Regions from separate parts of the Paraclostridium sordellii genome, predicted to be linked through region 2. Evidence: riboswitches for the same ligand, from Rfam matches in the RefSeq annotation. Region 2 holds a riboswitch; each other region holds the start of a gene.
The links. Region 2 has a riboswitch for cyclic di-GMP ahead of ATCC9714_RS15575 (response regulator transcription factor). Riboswitches for the same ligand answer to the same signal wherever they lie in the genome.

Region 1: another riboswitch for cyclic di-GMP. It lies ahead of ATCC9714_RS11315 (SpaA isopeptide-forming pilin-related protein); the one in region 2 lies ahead of ATCC9714_RS15575 (response regulator transcription factor).
Region 3: another riboswitch for cyclic di-GMP. It lies ahead of ureA (urease subunit gamma); the one in region 2 lies ahead of ATCC9714_RS15575 (response regulator transcription factor).

The regions. Positions count from the first base shown of each region.
Region 1 is NZ_LN679998.1:2,359,368-2,367,221, reverse strand. It holds gene ATCC9714_RS11350 (hypothetical protein) at 1-305, shown strand, start outside; gene ATCC9714_RS11345 (response regulator transcription factor) at 446-1,168, shown strand; gene ATCC9714_RS11340 (HAMP domain-containing sensor histidine kinase) at 1,170-2,579, shown strand; gene ATCC9714_RS11335 (hypothetical protein) at 2,932-3,297, shown strand; gene ATCC9714_RS11330 (hypothetical protein) at 3,436-3,765, opposite strand; gene ATCC9714_RS11325 (hypothetical protein) at 3,863-4,603, opposite strand; gene ATCC9714_RS11320 (DEAD/DEAH box helicase) at 4,717-6,171, shown strand; cyclic di-GMP riboswitch class II at 6,236-6,319, shown strand; cyclic di-GMP riboswitch class II at 6,359-6,442, shown strand; cyclic di-GMP riboswitch class II at 6,481-6,564, shown strand; partial or broken gene ATCC9714_RS11315 (SpaA isopeptide-forming pilin-related protein) at 6,622-7,854, shown strand, end outside.
Region 2 is NZ_LN679998.1:3,215,814-3,223,667, forward strand. It holds gene ATCC9714_RS15565 (ferritin) at 1-489, shown strand, start outside; gene ATCC9714_RS15570 (phospholipase C) at 540-1,739, opposite strand; gene ATCC9714_RS15575 (response regulator transcription factor) at 2,058-2,687, opposite strand; cyclic di-GMP riboswitch class II at 2,718-2,801, opposite strand; gene carB (carbamoyl-phosphate synthase large subunit) at 3,137-6,343, opposite strand; gene ATCC9714_RS15585 (carbamoyl phosphate synthase small subunit) at 6,383-7,432, opposite strand; gene pyrF (orotidine-5'-phosphate decarboxylase) at 7,447-7,854, opposite strand, start outside.
Region 3 is NZ_LN679998.1:1,656,252-1,664,105, forward strand. It holds gene ATCC9714_RS07995 (PucR family transcriptional regulator) at 1-62, shown strand, start outside; gene ATCC9714_RS08000 (amidohydrolase) at 299-1,468, shown strand; gene ATCC9714_RS08005 (MFS transporter) at 1,495-2,787, shown strand; gene ATCC9714_RS08010 (sialidase family protein) at 3,038-4,252, shown strand; cyclic di-GMP riboswitch class I at 4,325-4,408, shown strand; gene ureA (urease subunit gamma) at 4,705-5,007, shown strand; gene ureB (urease subunit beta) at 5,028-5,387, shown strand; gene ureC (urease subunit alpha) at 5,414-7,132, shown strand; gene ATCC9714_RS08030 (AmiS/UreI family transporter) at 7,203-7,688, shown strand; gene ATCC9714_RS08035 (urease accessory protein UreE) at 7,739-7,854, shown strand, end outside.

The DNA.
Region 1 (7,854 bases), 860 kb from region 2:
TATTTTCTTTTATAAGTAAAAATTCAGTTGAATCTATAGTTTCAATAACTGTATTTTTAGTAATTGGTAAATTGCTTACTTTAATTAAGTTTTTACCAAGAGACTTATTAAGTGTAATTAGCTATTCAAACTATATAGATTTACTTATGAATCCACAAATGTTTATTGGAAATTATATGGGAAATATACAGATATTTGGGCAAAACCTAGGAATAATAAGTTTAGGATATGTTATTTTGATATTTATATTATTAATGGGAATTTTAGCTAATATATATGTATTTAAAAAATTTTTAAATAGATAGAATAAAAATAATAAACTATAGTTATATAACTATAGTTTATTATTTTTATATAAAAGCAGAAATTTATTAAAGTAGCTTTGTTTGTAAATATTACATATATTGGGTAATATATATAAAGAAATGTTATGGAGGTGATTTAATTGGAAACAACAATAAAGGAAAAAAATATTTTATTAGTAGATGATGAAATAGATATATTAAAGCTTTTAGGTACTGTATTAAATAAAGAAGGTTTTAAAAATGTATATAAAGCAGAAACAGGAAATGAAGCTATAAATATATTTAAAAATAATGATATAGATATTGTTGTATTAGACATTATGCTACCGGATAAAGAGGGGTATGAAGTTTTTAAAGAAATTAGGCAAATCTCTCAAGTTCCAGTACTATTTTTGTCAGCTAAAACTGAAGAAATGGATAGAGTATTAGGACTAGCATTAGGAGCAGATGATTACATAACAAAGCCATTTAGCCCAAAAGAAGTTGCACTTAGAATAAAATTGAATCTTAAAAAAAATCTTATGTTAGAAACTAAAAAAGATGAAGATACAAAGGAAAAATTGGTATTTGGACCATTTGAAATAGATGAAGATAGTGTAGAAGTCAAAAAAAATGGAAAAACTATAGAGCTTAAAGCTAAAGAGTTTAAAATGTTTTTATATATGGCAAAACATCTAGAACAAATTATAAGCAAAGAAAAGTTTTGCGATGAAGTATGGGGAGATGATTTTATAGGATATGACAATACAATAATGGTTCATATAAGGAGATTAAGAGAGAAAATAGAAGATAATCCATCAAAACCTAAGCACATAAAAAATATAAAAGGATTAGGTTACAAGTTAACTTTGAAGGAAAACTAAAATGAAATTGAGAATAACTTTAAAGTATGTAGTAAGTATAATTTGTGTAGTTATGATAGTCACTATCCTAAATATATCAGGAATAATGGGAGTTGTTATTTTTAATAATTCTAAAACTCCAAAGCAAGAAGGAGAAGTATTTACTAGAGATTTTAATAGATATATAAATATCAAAAATAATGAAATAGAAGTTAATGAAAAAGGAAAACAATTATTACGTAAAAATGACATGTGGATACAGATACTAGATGAAGATTCAAAGGAAGTATATAGATATAATGCTCCAAAAGCTCTCAATAAAAAGCATACTCCTGTAGAAATTATAAATGGGTATAAATATGCTGGTGGATTTGATAGTAAGGATGCAGAAAATGTATTGGTATCTAGTAAGGTTATAAATAATAAAGAGTATAGTTATATACTTGGGTTTGATAGAAATCAATTACAAAAGTATATACTTACTTATAATCCAAAAAACTTAGCTAATACTGTAATAAAAATAATATGGCTTATACTATTTATCGATTTAATATTAGCCATAATAGTTGGATATATATTTAGTAGAAGGTTAACTAAGCCATTAAAAAATATAATACGAGGAGTTGAAAATTTAGAAGAGGGTAAGTATGAGATTTTCTACAAAGAAAAGGGATTATATCAAAGTGTGTATAAAAAGCTAAATAAATTATCTGATACCTTAAAAAGTAATGAGATAGAAAGAAATAAATTAGATAAATTAAAGCAAGAATGGATTGCTAATATTTCACATGATATTAAAACTCCTCTATCATCAATTAAAGGATATGCAGAGCTTTTAAGTGATGATGATTACTATATAGATAGAGAAGAAGCAAAAGACTACGGAGTTATAATCAATGAAAAATCCGAATATATAAAAGAACTTGTAGATGATTTAAATTTAACAATGAAGTTAAAAAGTAGTGAAAATGTATTAAATAAATCAACTGTAAATATTGTAAGAGTAGTAAAAGATTGCATAATTCAGATATTGAATGACCCTAAATATTCAAATAGTAAAATTGAATTTTATACTAATAAAGAAGTAATAGAGAAAGATATTGATTTAATGTTGTTTAAACGAGTTATAAATAATCTTGTATATAATGGGCTTATACATAATAAAAAAGATGTGAATATAGAAGTAAGCATAGATTATAAAGATGATAAAAATACTATTTTAACAATAAAAGATAATGGAAAAGGGATAAAAGAAGATGATTTAGACAGAATCTTTGATAGATACTACAGAGGAACTAATACCGGTGAGGCTCATAAAGGGTCTGGACTAGGAATGGCTATAGCTAAAGATATCTTGGAAGCGCATAAATTTGATGTGAAAATTAGAAGTAAGATTGGATTAGGAACAGAAATTAAAATTTTTATTAAATAAAAAAAGCTATCTCAAGATAGAATTAATATCTATTACTTGAGATAGCTTTTTAACTAGCAGTGACACTTACAGCAGCGTCTGCAGCAACCACATCTAGGACAAATTTTAAAAAAGAAAAAACATCTACCACAACGTCTGCATTTACAACATAAAAATGACCTATTATGCATAAAATTCCTCCAGTATATTAATTAAAAGAGATCTCTTTTAATTAATATATTAAAATTAGTGAAAGTTGTGACTATTTATGTAGAATTAAAAAAATATATATAAAATAATGTCAAAAAAAAATATTAATCATATATTAAATTATGGATAAGTTTATCCATAATTTAATATGGGAGCTGATTTAATGAGTTGCAATAAAAAAAATAACTGTAAAAAATGGAATTGTGATGGAAATAATAATCACAAGTTCGTATGTAAGTGTATATGCAATTGCAATAAATCACAATGTTGCGAATGGACTAAATTCCCAACATGCAAAGATAAATGTGATAAAGATTTAGATTGGTTTTTAGGAAGATATGTTAGAGAATTATTAGAAAACTTAGATTTACCATGTGGACACCCAGGTATAGATGCTATATTAAGAATTTTAGCAGATGGTGGATGCTTGCCATGTGGACATCCTAGCTTAGAAGAGTTAATATTAATTGCTATCCTAGAAGATAACAAAGAACTATGCAAAGTTTTCCACAAACATTGTTGCAAGTAAAGCATAATTAAAGGGCTCTATAAGCCCTTTTTTTATTTATATGAATATATAGAAATAAAATGCATTTTATAATCTGAATGTTACAAATTGATATAAAACAAAAGCTAATCATACAAATAACTTGCTTTTGTTTTAAATTCATCTTTTATCGTAAATTAATATTAGATATGCTCCTCCTGCTAGATTTGGGCATGAATTTTTATCACAATTAACTTTACCGATGACTTTATTTTTCTTGTATATAAAACCGTTACTATCGATTTTTCCTATAGGGGAATCAGATTCTACAGAATATACATGACCATTATTATCAACACTTCCAACAATATTTTCTAAATTATCATATATAAGGTTTACATAAACTCTACCAACTGGACAGTCATGATATAGATGATTATGAACTATATTGTAACTGTCTAATCTAGCTACAGGTCTATTATTGTAAGGAAAATTTATTATTTCGAACATGTTTGTACTCTCCTTTTATCATAGTATAAAAATATGTTTTATTGAAGCTTATTATTAAAAATTTAAATTTATGATAAAAAGGTAAAATTAAATTTGTTTATATAAAATCATAAGTGTAGTACCATGTTATATTACTTAAATCTGATCCAAATAATTCATATTCTGTTGGTAAAAAAGTTAAAAGCACTTTTTTAGATCTTAGTACACCTAAATTTCCACATATATCTATATTTTTAAATAATTTATTAGCAAATGTTATACCTCGATTATCTCGTAGTTCAAGATAAAAGTTAAATAAACTAGATAAAGGCACTTTCTTTAAATTTATCATATACCCATCTAGATATAAAATATTTTTATCTTTTTTTATACTGTTTATTATTAAATTTATAGTATTATTTTCTAAGAAAAATTCTTCGCAAAAGTAAATTTCGGTTGTACTTTGACTATCCCTTGAGAATAGGTTATCATACAGATACTTATATAAATTAAAGCTTTCTAATTTAGAACTTAATATATTTTGAAGATTTTGTTTTGAAAATGATGAATCTATATTATTTATATTATTAATATATTTGGTAAATAATTTATACTCTAGAATCATAGCATTTTTTAAATCAGCTTTTATATTATGAGTTATACAATATGAATTTTCTAAGTTGGAAAATGTAGAACAACTATTAATATAATTTGAACTTTTATGAATATCATTTATTATTTTATTTATTGAATTTATAGTTTCTAGATAGTATTTATTTTTGCTGGATTGGAGTTTGTAACAAGTTAAATAATCATTTATATATTCTAAAAATTCTTTTTTTGTATAGATAAATACCACCTCCAATTAACCCTGTATACTATATATATGGCTAAAAAGTTATATAAGTTCTAGGTTGTGTTATAATAAATAACTATATGAAAATGAAATTTATTTTAGATAAGGTGGTAATAATGAAAACGAAATTTAATGAATTTAACCTGGATAAAAATATATTAAAATCACTTTTTAACATGGGATATGAAGAACCCTCAAAAGTACAAAAAGAGGTTATACCTAAGCTTATAAAATGCGAAAATATAGTGGTTAAGTCTAAAACAGGTAGTGGAAAGACGGCTAGTTTTGGAATACCGATATGTGAAATGATAAATATAGAAGAAAACTGTATTCAGGCATTGATTATTGTTCCTACTAGAGAATTAGCTATACAAGTAAAAGATGAAATATCTAATATAGGAAGAATTAAGAAAGTTAGATGCAGTGCTATATTTGGAAGACAACCTATAAAGGATCAAATAAATGAATTAAAACAAAGAGTTCATGTTGTTGTGGCTACTCCGGGGAGAGTAATTGATCATATAAAAAGAGAAACTATAGATATTAAAAATCTAAAATATTTAATTATAGATGAAGCTGATAAAATGTTAAATAAAGGGTTTATAGATGATATGGAGTTTATATTTAAAAAGATTTCAAAACAATGTAATATTGGTCTATTTTCAGCGACTATAGATAAAGATATAAAATATGTTTACGAAAAACATATACAAAGTCCAAATATTATAGAAATAAAAAATGATAAGTCTAAAGATAAACCTCAAATTAGAGAAAGATTAATAAATTCAACAACAATTAAAAAATATGATTGTTTAAAGAATATAATATATTATAATAATCCAAAAACCACTATTATATTTTTAAACACAAAAGATAGAGTTAGTAATTTATATAAAAAGATGAAGCAAGATAAGTTCTCTGTAGCACAAATCCATGGAGATATGTCTCAAGAAAAAAGAATATTTGTAATTAAAGATTTTAAGGAAGGAAAATATAATGTACTAGTTAGCACTGATGTTGCAAGTAGAGGAATACATATAGATGATGTTTCATTAGTAATAAACTATGATGTTCCAAAAGATAAGGAAAATTATGTACACAGAATAGGTAGGACTGGAAGACAAGACAAATATGGGCAAGCAATAACTATTATAACAGAAAAAGATGAGAGTGTTATAAATGATATACAAGAATATATTGGATATAATATAGAAAATTTAAAGGACTTAAATGAAGAGAGTATAGAATTAGGTAAAAGAAAGTTTGAAGAGAAATCTAAAAATTTATTTAAAACTAATCGTATAAATAAAAAAGATAGTAAGTTAAATAGTGAGGTTACTAAAATATATTTAAATGCTGGAAAAAAGAAAAAAATAAGAGTTGGAGATATTGTTGGAGCTTTTAGCAATATTGATGGTATAAAAAATGAAGATATAGGAGTTATTGAAATAAGTGATCTATGCTCTTATGTAGATTTACTTAATTATAAAGGTGAGATATTTTTAAAAAAACATAAACAAATATACATAAAAAAGAAACCTGTTAAAGTTAAGAGAGACAATACGATTTAGATTAATAAACTATAAATTTGATTGCAAAAAATATCGAAATTTGGTAAAATTAAGTGAATTAATTTAATGATTTAGAAACGAAGAAGTATATTCTGTATTTGGGCATCTGGAATATATGGAGTTAGTGATGCAACCGGCTATATTTACAAACTGTAGGTATAGCCTTTTTTATTTGAAAGTAAAAATTTAATGATTTAGAGACGAAGAAGTATATTCTGTATTTGGGCATCTGGAATATATGGAGTTAGTGATGCAACCGGCTATATTTACAAACTGTAGGTATAGCCTTTTTTATTTGAAAGTAAAACTTAATAATTTAGAGACGAAGAAGTATATTCTGTATTTGGGCATCTGGAATATATGGAGTTAGTGATGCAACCGGCTATATTTACAAATTGTAGGTATAGCCTTTTTTATTTCCAAATTTAAAAAATAAAAAGAGGTGATTTTTTGAAAGATAGGAAAGGCAGGAAGGTACTTAGCTTAGTTATTATTCTAAATATGATACTAAGTATAATATCGCCAAGTATAACTGTATTTGCTGACAGTAATATTAAACTGAAATTAACCAGTAATAAGAGTAAAGTTGATTCAGGAGATCAAGTTGAATTTAATTTAAACTATGAAGCTTTAAATGGGCCAGGAAGTATAAAAGATGGAGATGTAATAACTTTTGAATTACCTGATGTATTTAAAGATATAAGCCCCAAATATCCACCGGAGCATTTTAAAAGTGTAACAGTAAATGGAACAACTGTTACTGCCGTATTTAGTGAAGGAGCAAATGATGCAATTGGAGGATATATGAGTGTAAAAGCTACTGCTAAAAATGTTGAATCTGCTACAACTCAGAGAGTTGAAGTGAATTTAAATGGAACAGTGCAGTATATGGATATTGAAGTTGATCCTCCAAAAGAAGTAAATCCACCAACAGAAGAAATAATAGATAGACAAATATACAAATCAGTAGACAATCCAGACGGCTATGAAGGTTATGAAAATGGAACTCTAATAAATAATATAAATAATCCAGTAGTAGGGAAAAAGGTTCAGTATAGTATATATGTAAATGAAAAGCATGGATATATCTATAATTCATATATAAAAGATAGTATCCCAGAAGGTATGGAACTAGTCAGAAATTCCATAAAAGTTTATGAAACTAAATATGGACAAGAAGAAAGAAATGTAACATCTGAATTCAAAGGTAAAATGAACTTACAGAGTAATGAGTTTTATGTGAATTTTGGAACTACACAAAATAAATACAGAATAAGTTATGATTTGATAATAAAAAAACAAATGCCAAGATATGATAATATTGCAAGCTTAATTAAACATGATGGAGAAATATCATCAAAAGCTATAGTCAAACCTAAAGATGACGATAAAATTATATCAAAATATAGTAGAACTAATGAAACTGCCAAAGATGAAAATGGACATACAGTAGGTATAGTAAATTTAAATGATAACAAAGTTACATATACATTAGATATAAACCCTAATAACCAAGATATAAAAAATGCTATTGTTGAAGATGTTATACCATCAGGAATGAAATTAGTTGATGGAAGTATAAGAGTTGGAGCATATGATATAGCAGATAATTTTGAGTGGGTTACAAAGCAAATAAAAGATAAAATAAAGTTTGAAAATAATAAATTAACTTTAAACATCGGA
Region 2 (7,854 bases):
GCATTAAATAATCAACTTCAAATGGAGTTTTTCTCTGAGTACTTCTATATGTCAATGGAAGCTTACTTTGTTGAAAACAATTTAGATGGTTTTGCAAATTTCTTTAATGTTCAAGTTAAAGAAGAAAGAGACCACGCTTACAAATTTTTCAATTACATAAGTAGAGCTGGGGGTAAAATTGTTCTACAAGCTATAGAAAAACCTAAATCTGATTTTGAAAGTCCTTTAGATGTATTTGAAGCTGCGTTAGAACATGAGAAAATTATAAGTAATTCTATTCACGAATTAGTTGATTTAGCAATTTCTGAAAAAGATCATACTACTTCATCTTTCTTAAGATGGTTTGTCGATGAACAATCAGAAGAAGAGGAAAACATGGAGAAGGTAGTTAGAAAGTTAAGATTACTAAAAAATGATCCTGCTGGTCTTTTAATAATTGATCAAGAACTAGCTCAAAGAGCTTATGTTCCACCAGTTCAAAACGCATAATTTATCTAAATAAAAAAGTCATTTGCAAATTGCAAATGACTTTTTTATTTTTATTTGTTTATATCATAAACTTGATTACCTGAAAATACCTTATTAATATCTTTTTGAAGAATTACTTTTCCATTTGATATTAATTTTATATTACTTAATTCCCAATCGTCACTTATTGGTGTTCTATTTTCTTTTCTAACCCAATATTTTGTTATATCATTTGTGTTAACTTTTACATCATTCTTCACTTTTAGTATATAATTATCTGTTTGATTTTTTTCAAAATCATTTCCTGCATTATCTAAATTCCATTCATACTTACTTCCATCTTTAGTTTCAAATCCAAAATATACATTATCGTCAGTTCCTGCATATTCATTGTCTGCAGTTTTTAAAACTACATTAAATTCATTTGTTAAATTGTTTCCTGAAATTTGATCTTCTGAAACCTCATTTATAAATCTATATAAAAATCCTGCTGTACATACTTGAGAATTTTTTATCGCTTCTCTTCCTGAATAATCCCAATCATCCCAATTATGTTTCATAGTTGAATGGCTGTAATATAAAGCTTTTGCCTTTTTAGCATATTTTACAGAGTTTTGAGTCATCCATTGATCAAAATCCTTATTAGCTACTGCATCTTTATATATTCCTTGAGTTGTATCATTTCCAGCTGTATTTAAAGCATAATTCTCTTTTCTGTTTTCTACAAATGTTTCATACTTTACATGACCTGGACTATCTACTGCAGTTACATTAGCTGCATGGTATGGTGTATTTAAATCCCCTAAATAATGCATTCCTTGACCTAATAAAAATGTAGCTTCTTTATAATTTCCTTTTTTCCATTCATTTTCAGCTAAAGTAGCAAATTTTCTTACTTGTGTTTCAGCTGTATCATAAATAGGAGATGCTACATACCATTTATTATCTAATGTAAAGTTGTTACCTGTATCTGGGTCAAAGAAATGGTCTTGAAATAAATCATATGCATTAGGGTCATAGTCTGGGAAAGTTGATCCTAATTTTAAGTCTTTCAAATATTTGTTTAATATTTCTATGTTTTGTTTTATTGGCTTTGGTTCATTTTGATTTAAATCATTATTTAACATAGTTAATCCATGTTCTGCAATAAGTGCATGTGTTCCAGTTCCGTCTTTTTTTCCATCCCAAGCATAAGATGTTCCCCCCATAATAGAGCATAACCCTAAGACAAAAACTGCATTAAGTACCGTTTTAGTAAATTTACGTTTCATTTAATCTGCCTCCCTAATAAAATACCTTAAAAGCCCTTTGTGCTTTTTTTATAATATTATCAAGGTTTATCAAAAAAACAATAAAGTTGGACTAACATTGAGTTTTTACGCACTATCTTTAAATATTTATTAATGTATAAATACTATTTATAATGACTTATTACTATAGAATTTTTAATCCATATGTAAAATATAATACTGATACTAGTATATATAGATACCGTATTTAAAAGTCATAATTTTTTATAGGCCAATAAAGCTTAATTATTTAATTCCATAGAAAAAGATGTGATTAGAAATCACATCTTTTATATAAATTTATGTAATACTCAGAGATTTCCCCTTTATCTTACATTTTGTATATATTATCAAATCTCTTCTATTACGCATATCTAACTTTGCAAGTATATTAGTTATATGTTTTTTGATAGTATGTTCACTTACATACAATTGATTAGCTATTTCTTTATTTGTTAATCCAGTAGATACTTTATCTAAAACTTCATTTTCCCTATCAGTTAATAAATCAACACTTTCATAACTACTTTCTTTTTTTATATCTAAAACGCCTTCTAATAGTTCTAAATCATAATATTTCTTCCCTTTAATAACTGTACTTACTATGTGCATTAATTCATCTTTTTCAGGTATATCTATTAGATAACCATTAATGCCATTCCTAAAACATTCCATAAAAATTTCTCTATCTTTATCTTTATTAAAAACCATAATTTTTATATCCTGGAAAATTTCTTTTATATAACCTATTAAATCTATTGATCCTTGATCTATATCTATAAATACAAAATCAATATTTGATAGACTAATATTCTGAGCTTCACTTAAATCTTTTAAGCTTTTTACTTTATAATTCTCAAATCTGTTACTGAAAAATAAACCTATTGCTTCTCTAACTATAAAAGATTTTGATATTACTAATACTTCCATTTTAAACCCCCATATAAATATAATTTATATAATACTGGAAGCCGGTTGCACTACTAACTCTATATATCCCAAGTGCCCATGTACAGAATATACTTCTACGTTTCTTTCATATTATAGTAATATTGTTATACCTTCAGGTTATATAGTATCATATACTATATGATAGGTTAAATTTTTTCGTACCCTATTTTATTGGAAAATTTTATATTTTACGACAATTTATTATTTTTTTCTACATTTTTTAATTTTTACATATTCGAAAAAATGTTTTTAAAATTTCATATATAAATATATTTTATTTAAATTTCCATATATATAAATATATTTTCATTTTTATATAAAGGTATAATTGGTATAATACACTTTCTACTTAATTAATTTACTATCCTTATCTTAAATCTGGTTTTTACATAAAAATAAGAGGTTAGATAAATCTAACCCCTTAAAAATTACTCAGCTATATTATAAACAGATAACCCATCTCTATTTATTTCTTTCTTTTTAACTTCTACTAAAGCTTTTAATGTATCTAATGATGTCATCACTTCTGTTGAAAACTCTGTTGCCGTTCTTCTAATCTTAAATCCATCTCTAGTTGAATCATTTCCTTTAGTAGGAGTGTTTATTACTATATCAACTTGCTTATTTCTTATAACATCTAGTATATTTGGCCTAGCTTCTTCTACTCTATTTACAACTTTTGCTTCTATTCCATTTTCTCTTAAAGCCTTAGCTGTTCCTTCAGTTGCTACGAAAGTATATCCTAATTCATTCATATCCTTAGCTATTTCCATAAACTCATCTTTATCATAGTTATTTACAGTAGCTAAAACGACACCTCTTTTGTTAGACATCTTCTTACCAGCACCTAAGAAACCTTTATATAAAGCTTCCTCTAAAGTTTCTCCAACTCCTAAAACTTCTCCTGTGGATTTCATTTCAGGCCCTAAACTCACATCAACTCTAGCAAGCTTAGACATTGAGAATACTGGAACTTTTACAGATATTAACTTAGGTTCTTTATAAACTCCTGTTCCATATCCTAAATCTTTTAATTTAGATCCTAACATACATTTTGTAGCTAAGTCTATAATAGGTACCTTACTTACCTTACTTATATATGGAACTGTTCTACTTGCTCTTGGATTAACCTCTATTATATATAGTTCTCCATGAAACTCTATAAATTGTATATTTACCATTCCCAAAACATTTAGCTCTAAAGCAATCTTCTTAGTATAGTCTAATATTTTAGCTTTTATTTCATCACTTATATTTTGACTTGGGTACATTGTTATACTGTCTCCAGAGTGAACTCCAGCTCTTTCTAAGTGTTCCATTATACCTGGAATTAGTATATCTTCTCCGTCACATATAGCATCTACTTCTATTTCTCTACCAGTTAAGTACTTATCTATAAGTACTGGATTTTTACTATCTCTTAAGAAAGCATCTGTTAAATATTGAGTTAACTTATTTTCATCATAAGTTATTTCCATACCTTGACCTCCAAGTACATAAGAAGGTCTAACAAGTACTGGATACCCTAATTTTTTAGCTTCTTCAATACCTTCATTTACTGACCATATAGCCTTTCCTTTAGGTCTATTTATATCTAATTTCTCTAATAGCTCATCAAACTTTTCTCTATCTTCTGCTTCATCTATATCTTTACAACTTGTTCCTAATATTTTTATTTTCTTTTCATCTAAGAACTTAGCTAGCTTTATAGCTGTTTGTCCTCCAAATTGAAGTATAACTCCATCTGGATTTTCTTTTTCTATTATATTTAATACTTCCTCTTCAGTTAATGGCTCAAAGTATAATTTATCAGATGTATCAAAATCCGTACTTACTGTTTCTGGATTGTTGTTTATTATTATAGTTTCTATTCCTTGTGCTCTTAACGATTTAACACAGTGAACTGAACAATAGTCAAACTCTATACCTTGCCCTATTCTTATTGGGCCTGACCCTAATACTATAACTTTTTTATTATCACTTACAACTACTTCATCATATTCTTCATAAGTTGAGTAATAATATGGAGATAGTGCATCAAATTCTCCTCCACAGGTATCAACCATTTTATATGATGGAGTTATGTTATATAAAGTTCTTAACTCATAAACTTTTTCTGGACTTATTTTCATTAGGTCAGCTATACCTTTATCTGAAAATCCTTTTTTCTTAAGTTCTAATAAATAATCTTTAGTTAAATCCTCTATATGCATTCCTCTTAATTTTTCTTCTTGTTCTACTATCCATTTAAATTTATTTATAAACCACTTATCAACTCCAGTGATTTGTTCTATCATTTCTATTTTATAGCCTCTTCTTATCATTTCTGCTAAGTCAAATAATCTTTCGTCATCAGGAACCACTACTCTAGCTTTTAATTGTTCTATACTTCTATCTTCAGAAGCCTTGTGAACTAATGAATATTTTCCTATTTCTAACGATCTTATCCCTTTAAGTATAGCTGCTTCAAAGTTACTTCCTATACTCATTATTTCTCCTGTAGCCATCATCTTTGTTCCTAATTTTCTATTTGCTTGCTTAAATTTATCAAATGGCCATTTAGGTATTTTTACAACCACATAATCAAGAGTTGGCTCAAAACATGCGTAAGTCTTCTTTGTAACTGCATTTTGTATTTCATCTAATGTATACCCTAGTGCAATTTTTGCAGCAACCTTTGCTATTGGGTATCCTGTAGCTTTTGATGCAAGAGCTGATGATCTACTAACCCTTGGATTTATTTCTATAATTGCATACTCTAAGCTATGAGGATTTAATGCTATCTGAACATTACATCCACCTTTAACTTCTATAGCATTTATTATGTCTATAGATGCTTTTCTTAACATTTGGTATTCTTTATCACTTAAAGTTTGACTAGGTGCAACAACAATACTATCTCCAGTATGAACTCCAACAGGATCTATATTTTCCATGTTACATACTGTTATACAGTTCCCATTTCCATCTCTCATTACTTCATATTCTATTTCTTTCCAACCCTTAATACTTTTTTCAAGCAGTACTTGGCCAACTGGACTTAATTGTATCCCTTGTGAAAGTATTTCTGTTAATTCTTCTTTTGTTTCAGCTATACCTCCACCAGTTCCACCAAGTGTATATGCAGGTCTAACTACTACTGGATAGCCTATTTTATTAGCAAAATCTAATCCATCTTCTAAGTTAGTTACTATATCACTTACTACTACTGGTTGGTTTATTTCCCTCATAACTTCTCTAAATAAATCTCTGTCTTCACCTTTTTTTATAGACTCTATAGAAGTTCCCAATACCTTTACATTATATTTATCAAGTATACCTGCATCATGAAGTTCAACTGCTAAGTTAAGCCCTGTTTGACCTCCCATACCTGCTAATATACTATCTGGTCTTTCTTTTTCTATTATTTTTTCTATAAATTCTATTGTTAATGGTTCTATATATATTTTATCTGCTACTTCTTCGTCCGTCATTATAGTAGCTGGATTACTATTTATTAAAACAACCTCTATTCCCTCTTCTTTTAAAGCCTGGCAAGCTTGTGTTCCAGAGTAATCAAACTCTGCTGCTTGCCCTATTATTATAGGTCCTGACCCTAATACTAAAGTCTTTTTAATAATATCTATTTTAGGCATACTCTTAATCTCCTTATCTAGTTAATTTAAACAATCTATTTATATTAATTCTAAGAACTTATCAAATATATAATCATTGTCTTTCGGCCCTGGACAAGCCTCTGGATGATACTGAACACTGTATATAGGTAACTCACTATGTCTCATACCTTCTACTGTGTTATCATTTAAATTTATATGTGTTATTTTCATATTTTCTGGCATTTGTGAAACATAGTACCCGTGATTTTGAGATGTTATATAAACTTTTCCATCTTCTAAATCTTTAACTGGATGATTTCCACCTCTATGCCCAAATTTAAGTCTTGCTGTTTTTCCACCTAGTGTTAGAGCTAAAAGTTGATGTCCTAAACATATACCAGCTATAGGTTTTTTACCTATTAATTGTTTTATATTTTCTATAACAACATCTAAATCTTCTGGATCTCCAGGTCCATTTGATAAGAATATTAAATCTGGATTTTCATTTAGTATTTCTTCAGCTGTCGTTGTTGCTGGTAAAACTACCAAGTCACATCCTCTTGCTTTAAAAGATCTTAATATATTTTCTTTTACTCCAAAATCCATAACTGCTACCTTTGGACCATTTCCTTTTATATATTCCTTTTCTTTTCTAGTAACTGTCATTACTGCTTCTGTATTTGAAAATTTACCTATTTTTGAAACAACATCTTCTAAAGTTGCATTATTTTCTAAAGTAATTATTCCTTTCATAGTCCCATTATTTCTTAATATTTTAGTTAATGCTCTAGTATCTATTCCTTCAATACCTATTACTTTGTTTTGCTTTAAATATGTGTCTATATCCATCTCACATCTAAAATTATTTGGATTATCACTCTTTTCTCTTACTATAAATCCTTTTACATGAACCCCTCTTGACTCAACATCCTCTAAATTTATTCCATAGTTCCCTATTAACGGGTAAGTCATTGTTACTATTTGCCCATAGTATGATGGATCTGTTAAAACTTCTCCATATCCTGTCATAGAAGTATTAAAAACCACTTCTCCTACACTTTCATTTAAATAACCAAAAGCTTTACCTTCAAATATCGTTCCATCTTCTAATATTAATTTAGCTTTCATAACTTACTTCCCCCTTAAGCATTTTCAATTTCTTTTACTATATTTTTTGCTGCTTGACTTGGATTTTCAGCCTTAGTTATCGGTCTTCCAACTACTAAATAATGAGCTCCTTTATTTATTGCATCTTTTGGAGTAACAACTCTTTTTTGATCTCCATTATCAGCACTTTCAGGTCTTATTCCTGGACAAACTGTTACAAATTCACTTCCACAAACCTCTACGATTTTATCAACCTCTTGTGCTGAACAAACTATACCATCTATTCCTGATTCTTTAGCTAGTTTAGCCCTTTTTATCGCTAATTCTTGAGTTGTCATATTGCAACCTATATCTTGTAAATCTTTATCACTTAATGAAGTTAATACTGTAACTCCTACTATTATTGGTTTTTCTATTCCTAATTTTTCAGATTCTTCTTTTGC
Region 3 (7,854 bases), 1.6 Mb from region 2:
TAGATTTAGAAGATCCTATGAATAGGTTGAAATTAGAAATTTTACTAAAGTTATTTTACTAGACAAGAAAATAAATAAATTATTATAAGATATTCGTAATAAATACGGATATCTTATTTTTTTATAAATATAATGAATATAGCATGAAAAAAATTTCTTAATCATTATAGAAAAGTGAAAATTTATTCATTTATATAATATTTGTCAAATATAAGGAAAGTATTTGCGTTGATGTAGGTTTTATTTAGCTGATAATATTAATTTAAGGAAAATGATAATAAATTAAAGGGGTGTTTAAATGTCTAAAATATTAAATAAAGCTAAAGATATTGAAGGATATGTAATTAATTTAAGACGAGAATTTCATAAGTATCCTGAATTAAGTGGAAGAGAATTTAAAACTCAAGAAATGGTTATTAAAGAGCTTGAAAATATAGGAATACCTTATAAAAAAGTAGGAAATACATCAGTGGTAGCTATATTAAATGGAAAAAAAGAAGGTAAAACTATAGCTTTAAGAGCAGATATGGATGCACTTCCTATAATAGAAGAATCAGGTGTTGAATTTTCATCAAAAACACATGGATTAATGCATGCTTGTGGTCATGATGCCCACACTGCAATGCTTCTTGGAGCAGCAAAAGTACTTTCTAAAATGAAAGATGAGATAAATGGAAATATTAAATTCTTTTTCCAAGAAGGAGAAGAAACTTTTACAGGAGCAAAAGAAATCATAAAAGATGGAGGAATGGATGGAGTAGATGCTTGCTTTGGACTACATTGTATGCCTGATCTTGAAACTGGATATGTAAATATTGATTCAGGATATAAAATGGCAGGGTGTGATACTATTTATGTAAAATTTGAAGGAATATCAGGTCATGGATCTTCTCCACACCTTGCAAAAGACACTATTTATCCTGCTTGTACTTTTGTTTCAGGATTACAAGCAATAGCAACTAAAAATATTGATCCACAAGAGCCCGTAGTTCTTACAGTAGGAAGGTTTATAGGAGGAACTAAGGCTAATATAATTCCTAAGTACACAAACCTTGATATATCAATGAGATACTTTAACCCTAAAGTAAGAGCAATTGTCCACCAAAGTATAAAAAGACATGCAAAAGCAATTGCAGAAGCTTATGAAATTAATGTTGATGTAAATATAGAAGAAAGTGCAATAAGTCTTTATAATGATGAAGAATTATCTATAATTGCAAAAAATTCAGCAAAAAAAATACTAGGTGAAGGAAAAACTGTATCAGGACCTAAACTAATGGGATCAGAAGATTTCCCTTATTACTTGAAATATGCAAAAGGAGTATATGCATACCTTGGCTATAATAATAAGGAAAAAGATAGTATTTATTATCCACATCATGAGAAGTTCAAAATAGATGAAGAATGTCTTAAGTATGGAGTAGCACTACATGTTCAATTTGCTTTAGATTTTTTAAATGAAAACTAAAAATAATTTTACAAGGGGATAATTTAATGGGATTAAAAAGTGTTGGAGTTAAAGACAATGACATTAAGAAGATAGAAAGATATAGGTGGATAGTTTGGTTAATATTAGCATCTGTATATATATTTGTAACGTTTCATCGTATGGGTGTTGGCGTTGTTAAAAATGATTTACAAAATGAATTTAAAATTGGATCACTAGAATATGCAAATATAGGTTCAATGTATTTTTACGCATATTTTATCATGCAGATACCATCAGGAATACTTGCTGATAAACTAGGTCCTAAAAAAACAGTATCAATGTTTTCTATATTGGCTGCAATAGGTTCTATAACTTTTGGTATGGCACCTAGTATAAATGTTGCTTATATAGGTCGTTTTATGGTAGGGATTGGAGTATCTGTTGTATTTATATGTTTGGTAAAAATACAATCACGTTGGTTTTATTCAAAAAACTTTGCACTAATGGTTGGATTATCTGGAGTAGTTGCAAACTTAGGATCAATGTTAGCACAAACTCCGCTAGCCCTAGTCTCAGCAAAATTTGGATGGAGAAATACTTTTATTTTTATGGGATTAGCAATGGTATTTTTCACAGTCTTGACGCTTATATTTGTTAAAGATGATCCAAAAGATATGGGACTTCCAGGAATGGATGAACTTGAGAATAGACCGATAGATGCATCTAATATAAAAGTTATGCCAGCATTAAAATCAATATTATCAAACAAAAGAACTTGGGTTATATCTATTGCATATTTTGGATTATCTACAGCCTATACTGTATTTATGGGTACATATGGAGTTTCATTCTTAATAGAAAAGTACAGTTTAACAAATGTACAATCAGCAAATTATGTTATAGTGACTATAGCAGGGGCACTTATAAGTTCTTTAGTACTTGGGCAAATCTCAGATTATTTTAAAAGTAGAAAATTGCCATTAACTATTGCGGGGACTTTAACTTTATTATGCTGGATAGTACTTATATACGTTGGAGTACCTATTAACATGCTTGTTCCATTTTTATTTATATTTGGATTTGTTTCATCAGCATTTACTATGTGTTGGACAATGGGAAATGAGGTAAATGATAGAAGACTTTCAGGTATGGCTACAGGAGTTGTAAACTGTGTAGGATTTTTAGGAGCCGCTGTTATCCCAGTTATTATGGGTAAGGTTTTAGATAGTTATAAAGATACCCCATTAGTTGGTTATGAAAAGGCATATTTTGTTTTAATTATGATAATAGCAATAAGTGTTGTTGCTTCGTTTTTCACAAAAGAAACAAGTGCACAAAATATATATGATGTAAAATAAAAATATATTTTATATATATATTCTAGTATATTCCTTGATATTAAGATACAAAAAGATATTGACATAATTTATGTTAATATCTTTTTTTTATAAATAAATATATTTATCTAAAGTAATTAATTAAATTAACAGAGAAATTATAAAAAATATAAATATAAACCAGTGATTATGACAAAAAAATAAAAATTATTATGCTAAAATTAACTAAAATTAATATATAAAGAATAGTTTAAATTAAAGGGGGAGAGCTATGAAAAAATTTATTAAAATTTTGAAAGTATTAAGTATGGCAATTGTTTTGTCAGCATGTAATATCAATGGTGTCTTTGCAAGTAATTTAAACACAACTAATGAACCTCAAAAAACAACTGTATTTAATAAAAATGACAATACGTGGAATGCACAGTATTTTAGAATACCTAGTCTTCAGACTTTGGCAGATGGTACTATGCTAGCATTTTCAGATATTCGTTATAATGGAGCAGCAGATCATGCATACATAGATATTGGAGCTGCTAAAAGCACTGATAATGGACAAACATGGGAATATAAAACAGTAATGGAAAATGATCGTATTGATTCAACTTTTTCTCGTGTAATGGATTCAACAACTGTTGTTACAGACACAGGAAGAATAATATTAATTGCAGGATCATGGAATAAAAATGGAAATTGGGCAAGTAGTACAACTTCTTTAAGAAGTGACTGGTCTGTTCAAATGGTTTATTCTGATGATAATGGAGAAACATGGTCTGATAAAGTTGATTTAACTACAAATAAAGCAAGAATAAAAAATCAACCAAGTAACACTATTGGATGGTTAGGCGGTGTTGGAAGTGGTATTGTAATGTCTGATGGTACAATAGTAATGCCAATACAAATTGCATTAAGAGAAAACAATGCTAACAACTATTATTCATCAGTTATATATTCAAAGGATAATGGAGAAACATGGACAATGGGAAATAAAGTTCCTGATCCAAAAACTTCTGAAAATATGGTAATTGAATTGGATGGAGCTTTAATTATGAGTTCTAGAAATGATGGAAAGAATTATAGAGCATCATATATATCTTATGATTTAGGATCTACTTGGGAAGTATACGATCCTTTACATAATAAAATATCTACTGGTAATGGGTCTGGATGCCAAGGTTCATTTATCAAAGTTACTGCAAAAGATGGACATAGATTAGGATTTATTTCAGCACCAAAAAATACAAAAGGTGGATATGTTAGAGATAACATAACTGTTTATATGGTTGACTTTGATGATTTATCTAAAGGTGTTAGAGAACTATGTATCCCATACCCTGAAGATGGAAATTCAAGTGGTGGTGGATACTCTTGTTTATCCTTCAATAATGGAAAATTAAGTATACTTTATGAAGCTAATGGAAATATAGAATATAAAGATTTAACAGATTATTATTTATCTCTTGAGAATAATAAAAAATTAAAATAAAAAAATTAAGGAAAACATTGACAAAAAAAGTAGAAAAAATAAAATTATAGTACTATAATAGTAATATAATTAAAAATAAATATGCAAACCTAGAGAAATCTAGCTACGCAAAGCTAAAGGGGCTAAGGTCAAAGACTATGCCAGCCAGTTGCCAAAGAGTTAAAACTTTTTGTTTTTATATCTGATACATATAAATTTTATATGTATATTTAGGTGTATTTACGCTACTCTCTTTGGAGTAGCTTTTTTAATATAAAAGTAAATAAGTAAATCTAATAACTTAAAGTTAAAGGATTGAATATATAAATTAATTCACCTTTAATTGTCAAATACTTAACAATTTTATTTTATAAATACCTAAATATAATATTATTTTTTATATATGCTCAGATATGCTTAAGCTACTCTCTTTGGAGTAGCTTTTATTATTAATAATAAAGGAGGATAATAAAGTGCGAATTACACAAAGAGAAATTGAAAAACTTATGTTACATTACGCAGGAGAACTAGCAGGCAAAAGAAAGCAAAGGGGACTTAAACTTAATTATATAGAATCAGTAGCTTATATAAGCTCAGAGTTACTAGAATTAGCTAGAGATGGAAAATCTGTTACTGAGCTAATGAACCTAGGCACAAAGCTTCTTACAAAAGAAGATGTAATGGAAGGTGTAAGTGAAATGATACACGAAGTTCAAATCGAAGCTACATTTCCAGATGGAACTAAATTAGTAACAGTACATAATCCTATAAAATAAGGTTTAAGGGGAGATAAAATATGATACCAGGAGAAATCATTACGAAAGATAGAGAAATTATTTTAAATGAAGGTAAAAAAATATTAACTATTAAAGTTGAAAATGCTGGAGATAGACCAATTCAAGTAGGTTCCCATTTTCATTTTTTCGAAGTAAATAAACTGTTAAAATTTAATAGGAAAAGTTCATTTGGAATGAGATTAAACATACCTTCAGGAACATCAATTAGATTTGAACCAGGAGAAAGAAAAGAAGTCGATTTAGTTGAATTAGGTGGAAACAAAAAAGCATTTGGATTTAATGGATTAACAGAAGGACAAGTCAATGATGATAATCTAAAAAAAGCCTTAGAATTCGAAAGTTTTAAATATTTCTTATAATTAATTTAAACAAGGAGGAGAAATAAATGTCTTATAAAATGTCTGGTAAAAAATATGCAAGTATGTTTGGGCCTACAACTGGAGATAAAATCAGACTTGCTGATACAGATTTAATTATAGAAGTTGAGAAAGACTATACTGTTTATGGAGATGAAATAAAGTTTGGTGGAGGAAAAACCTTAAGAGATGGTATGGGCCAATGTGTTCATATTAATAGTGAAGAAGGGGCACTAGATTTAGTTATAACAAATGCACTTATAGTTGATAGTACAGGAATATTTAAAGCTGATATAGGAATAAAAAATGGGAATATAGTTGGAATAGGAAAATCAGGAAATCCAGATATTATGGATGGTGTAAATGAAAATATGATAGTTGGTGCATCTACAGAAGCAATTTCAGCAGAAGGACTTATAGTTACTGCTGGTGGAATTGATACACATATTCATTTCATATCACCACAACAAGTAAATACTGCACTATGTAGTGGTATAACCACAATGATAGGAGGAGGAACTGGTCCAGCTGATGGAAGTAATGCAACTACCTGCACTCCAGGTCCTTGGAATATAGAAAAAATGCTTAAAGCATCTGAAGAATATCCTATGAATATAGGTTTATTTGGAAAGGGAAACTGTTCAAGCGAAGAACCTTTAATAGAACAAATCAAATCAGGAATAATAGGTCTTAAAATACATGAAGACTGGGGAGCCACTCCAAAAGTAATAGATACATGTCTCACAGTTGCTGATAAATATGATATTCAAGTCGCTATACATACAGATACCCTTAATGAAGGGGGATGTATAGAGGACACAATGAATGCAATAGCCGGAAGAACTATACACACGTTCCATACAGAAGGTGCGGGTGGTGGACATTCACCGGATATAATAAAAGCAGCATCATATGGCAACATATTGCCAGCCTCAACAAATCCAACTATGCCTTATACATTAAATACAATAGATGAACATTTAGATATGCTAATGGTATGCCATCATTTAGACAAAAAAATAGAAGAAGATGTAGCATTTGCAGATTCAAGAATACGTCCAGAAACAATAGCAGCAGAGGATATACTACAAGATTTAGGAGTATTCAGTATTATGAGTTCTGATTCTCAAGCAATGGGCAGAGTTGGTGAAGTCATAACTCGTACTTGGCAATCTGCACATAAAATGAAGAATCAACGTGGACATTTATCTGAAGATAATAAGGAAAATGATAATTATAGAGTTAAAAGATATATAGCCAAATATACTATAAATCCAGCTATTGCCCATGGTATATCAAATTATGTAGGATCAGTTGAAGAAGGTAAATTTGCAGATTTAGTTATTTGGAATCCTGCTTTCTTTGGAATTAAGCCAGATATAATACTTAAAGGTGGAATGATAATTGAAGCTAAAATGGGTGATCCTGGCGCTTCTATACCAACACCAGAGCCAATTATGTATAGATCTATGTTTGGAGCTCATGGAAGTGCAAAATACGATACATGCATTACCTTTGTATCAAAGGATGCATATGAAAATGGCGTTAAAGAGAAATTAAATCTACAAAAGAAAATTTTACCGGTTGAAAATTGTAGAAATATAGGTAAAAAGGATATGGTATTAAATAATGCTACACCAGAGATTACGGTTGATCCTGAAAGTTATACTGTTAAAGCAGATGGTATACTTTTAACATGCGAACCAGCAGAAAAACTACCTTTAGCACAGTTATATAACTTATTTTAAAAAGTAAAACTAATAGGTCTATCTATGATTTAATTTTTAAAAAAATTTATATACAGGAAGGTGGATGTATATGCTAGGGGTTTGTTTATTGTATGTAGGTATGGTACTTATAAATAACGGGATAACAAGACTTTATAAGATAGATGGAAAGTCTTCTTCTATAATGAATATATTTACAGGTCTTCTATCAATAGTGATAAATATTATTTCACTCGTAAAAGGAGATTACTATTCAGCAGGAACAGGACTATTATTTGGATTTACATATTTATTTGTTGCAATAAATGGAATTTATAAATTAGACCAAAGACCTTTTGGCTGGTATAGCTTATTTGTTGCAATAAATACAGTTCCATTTGCAATTGTTGATTATAATAATGGAGACTGGAAGATGACTACAATATGGCTACTATGGGGAATTCTATGGTTTACAGGATTTTTAGAAAATGTCTGTAAGAAGAATCTAGAAAAATATGTACCTTACTTATCTATATTTGAGGGTATATTTACAGGTTGGATTCCAGGATTATTAATGATTTTAAATATATGGAATTAAGAATTTTTGATTTAATATAAGGTTTTATATAAAAAGGAGGAAAATTAGATATGTTAGTAGAAAAAGTGATAGGGAAAATAAGTGATACAAAGTTTACAGGTAAAAAAGTAGATTATATTGATATAGAGTGGCATGAAGCCTTTAAAAAGTTACATAAAAAAATTAG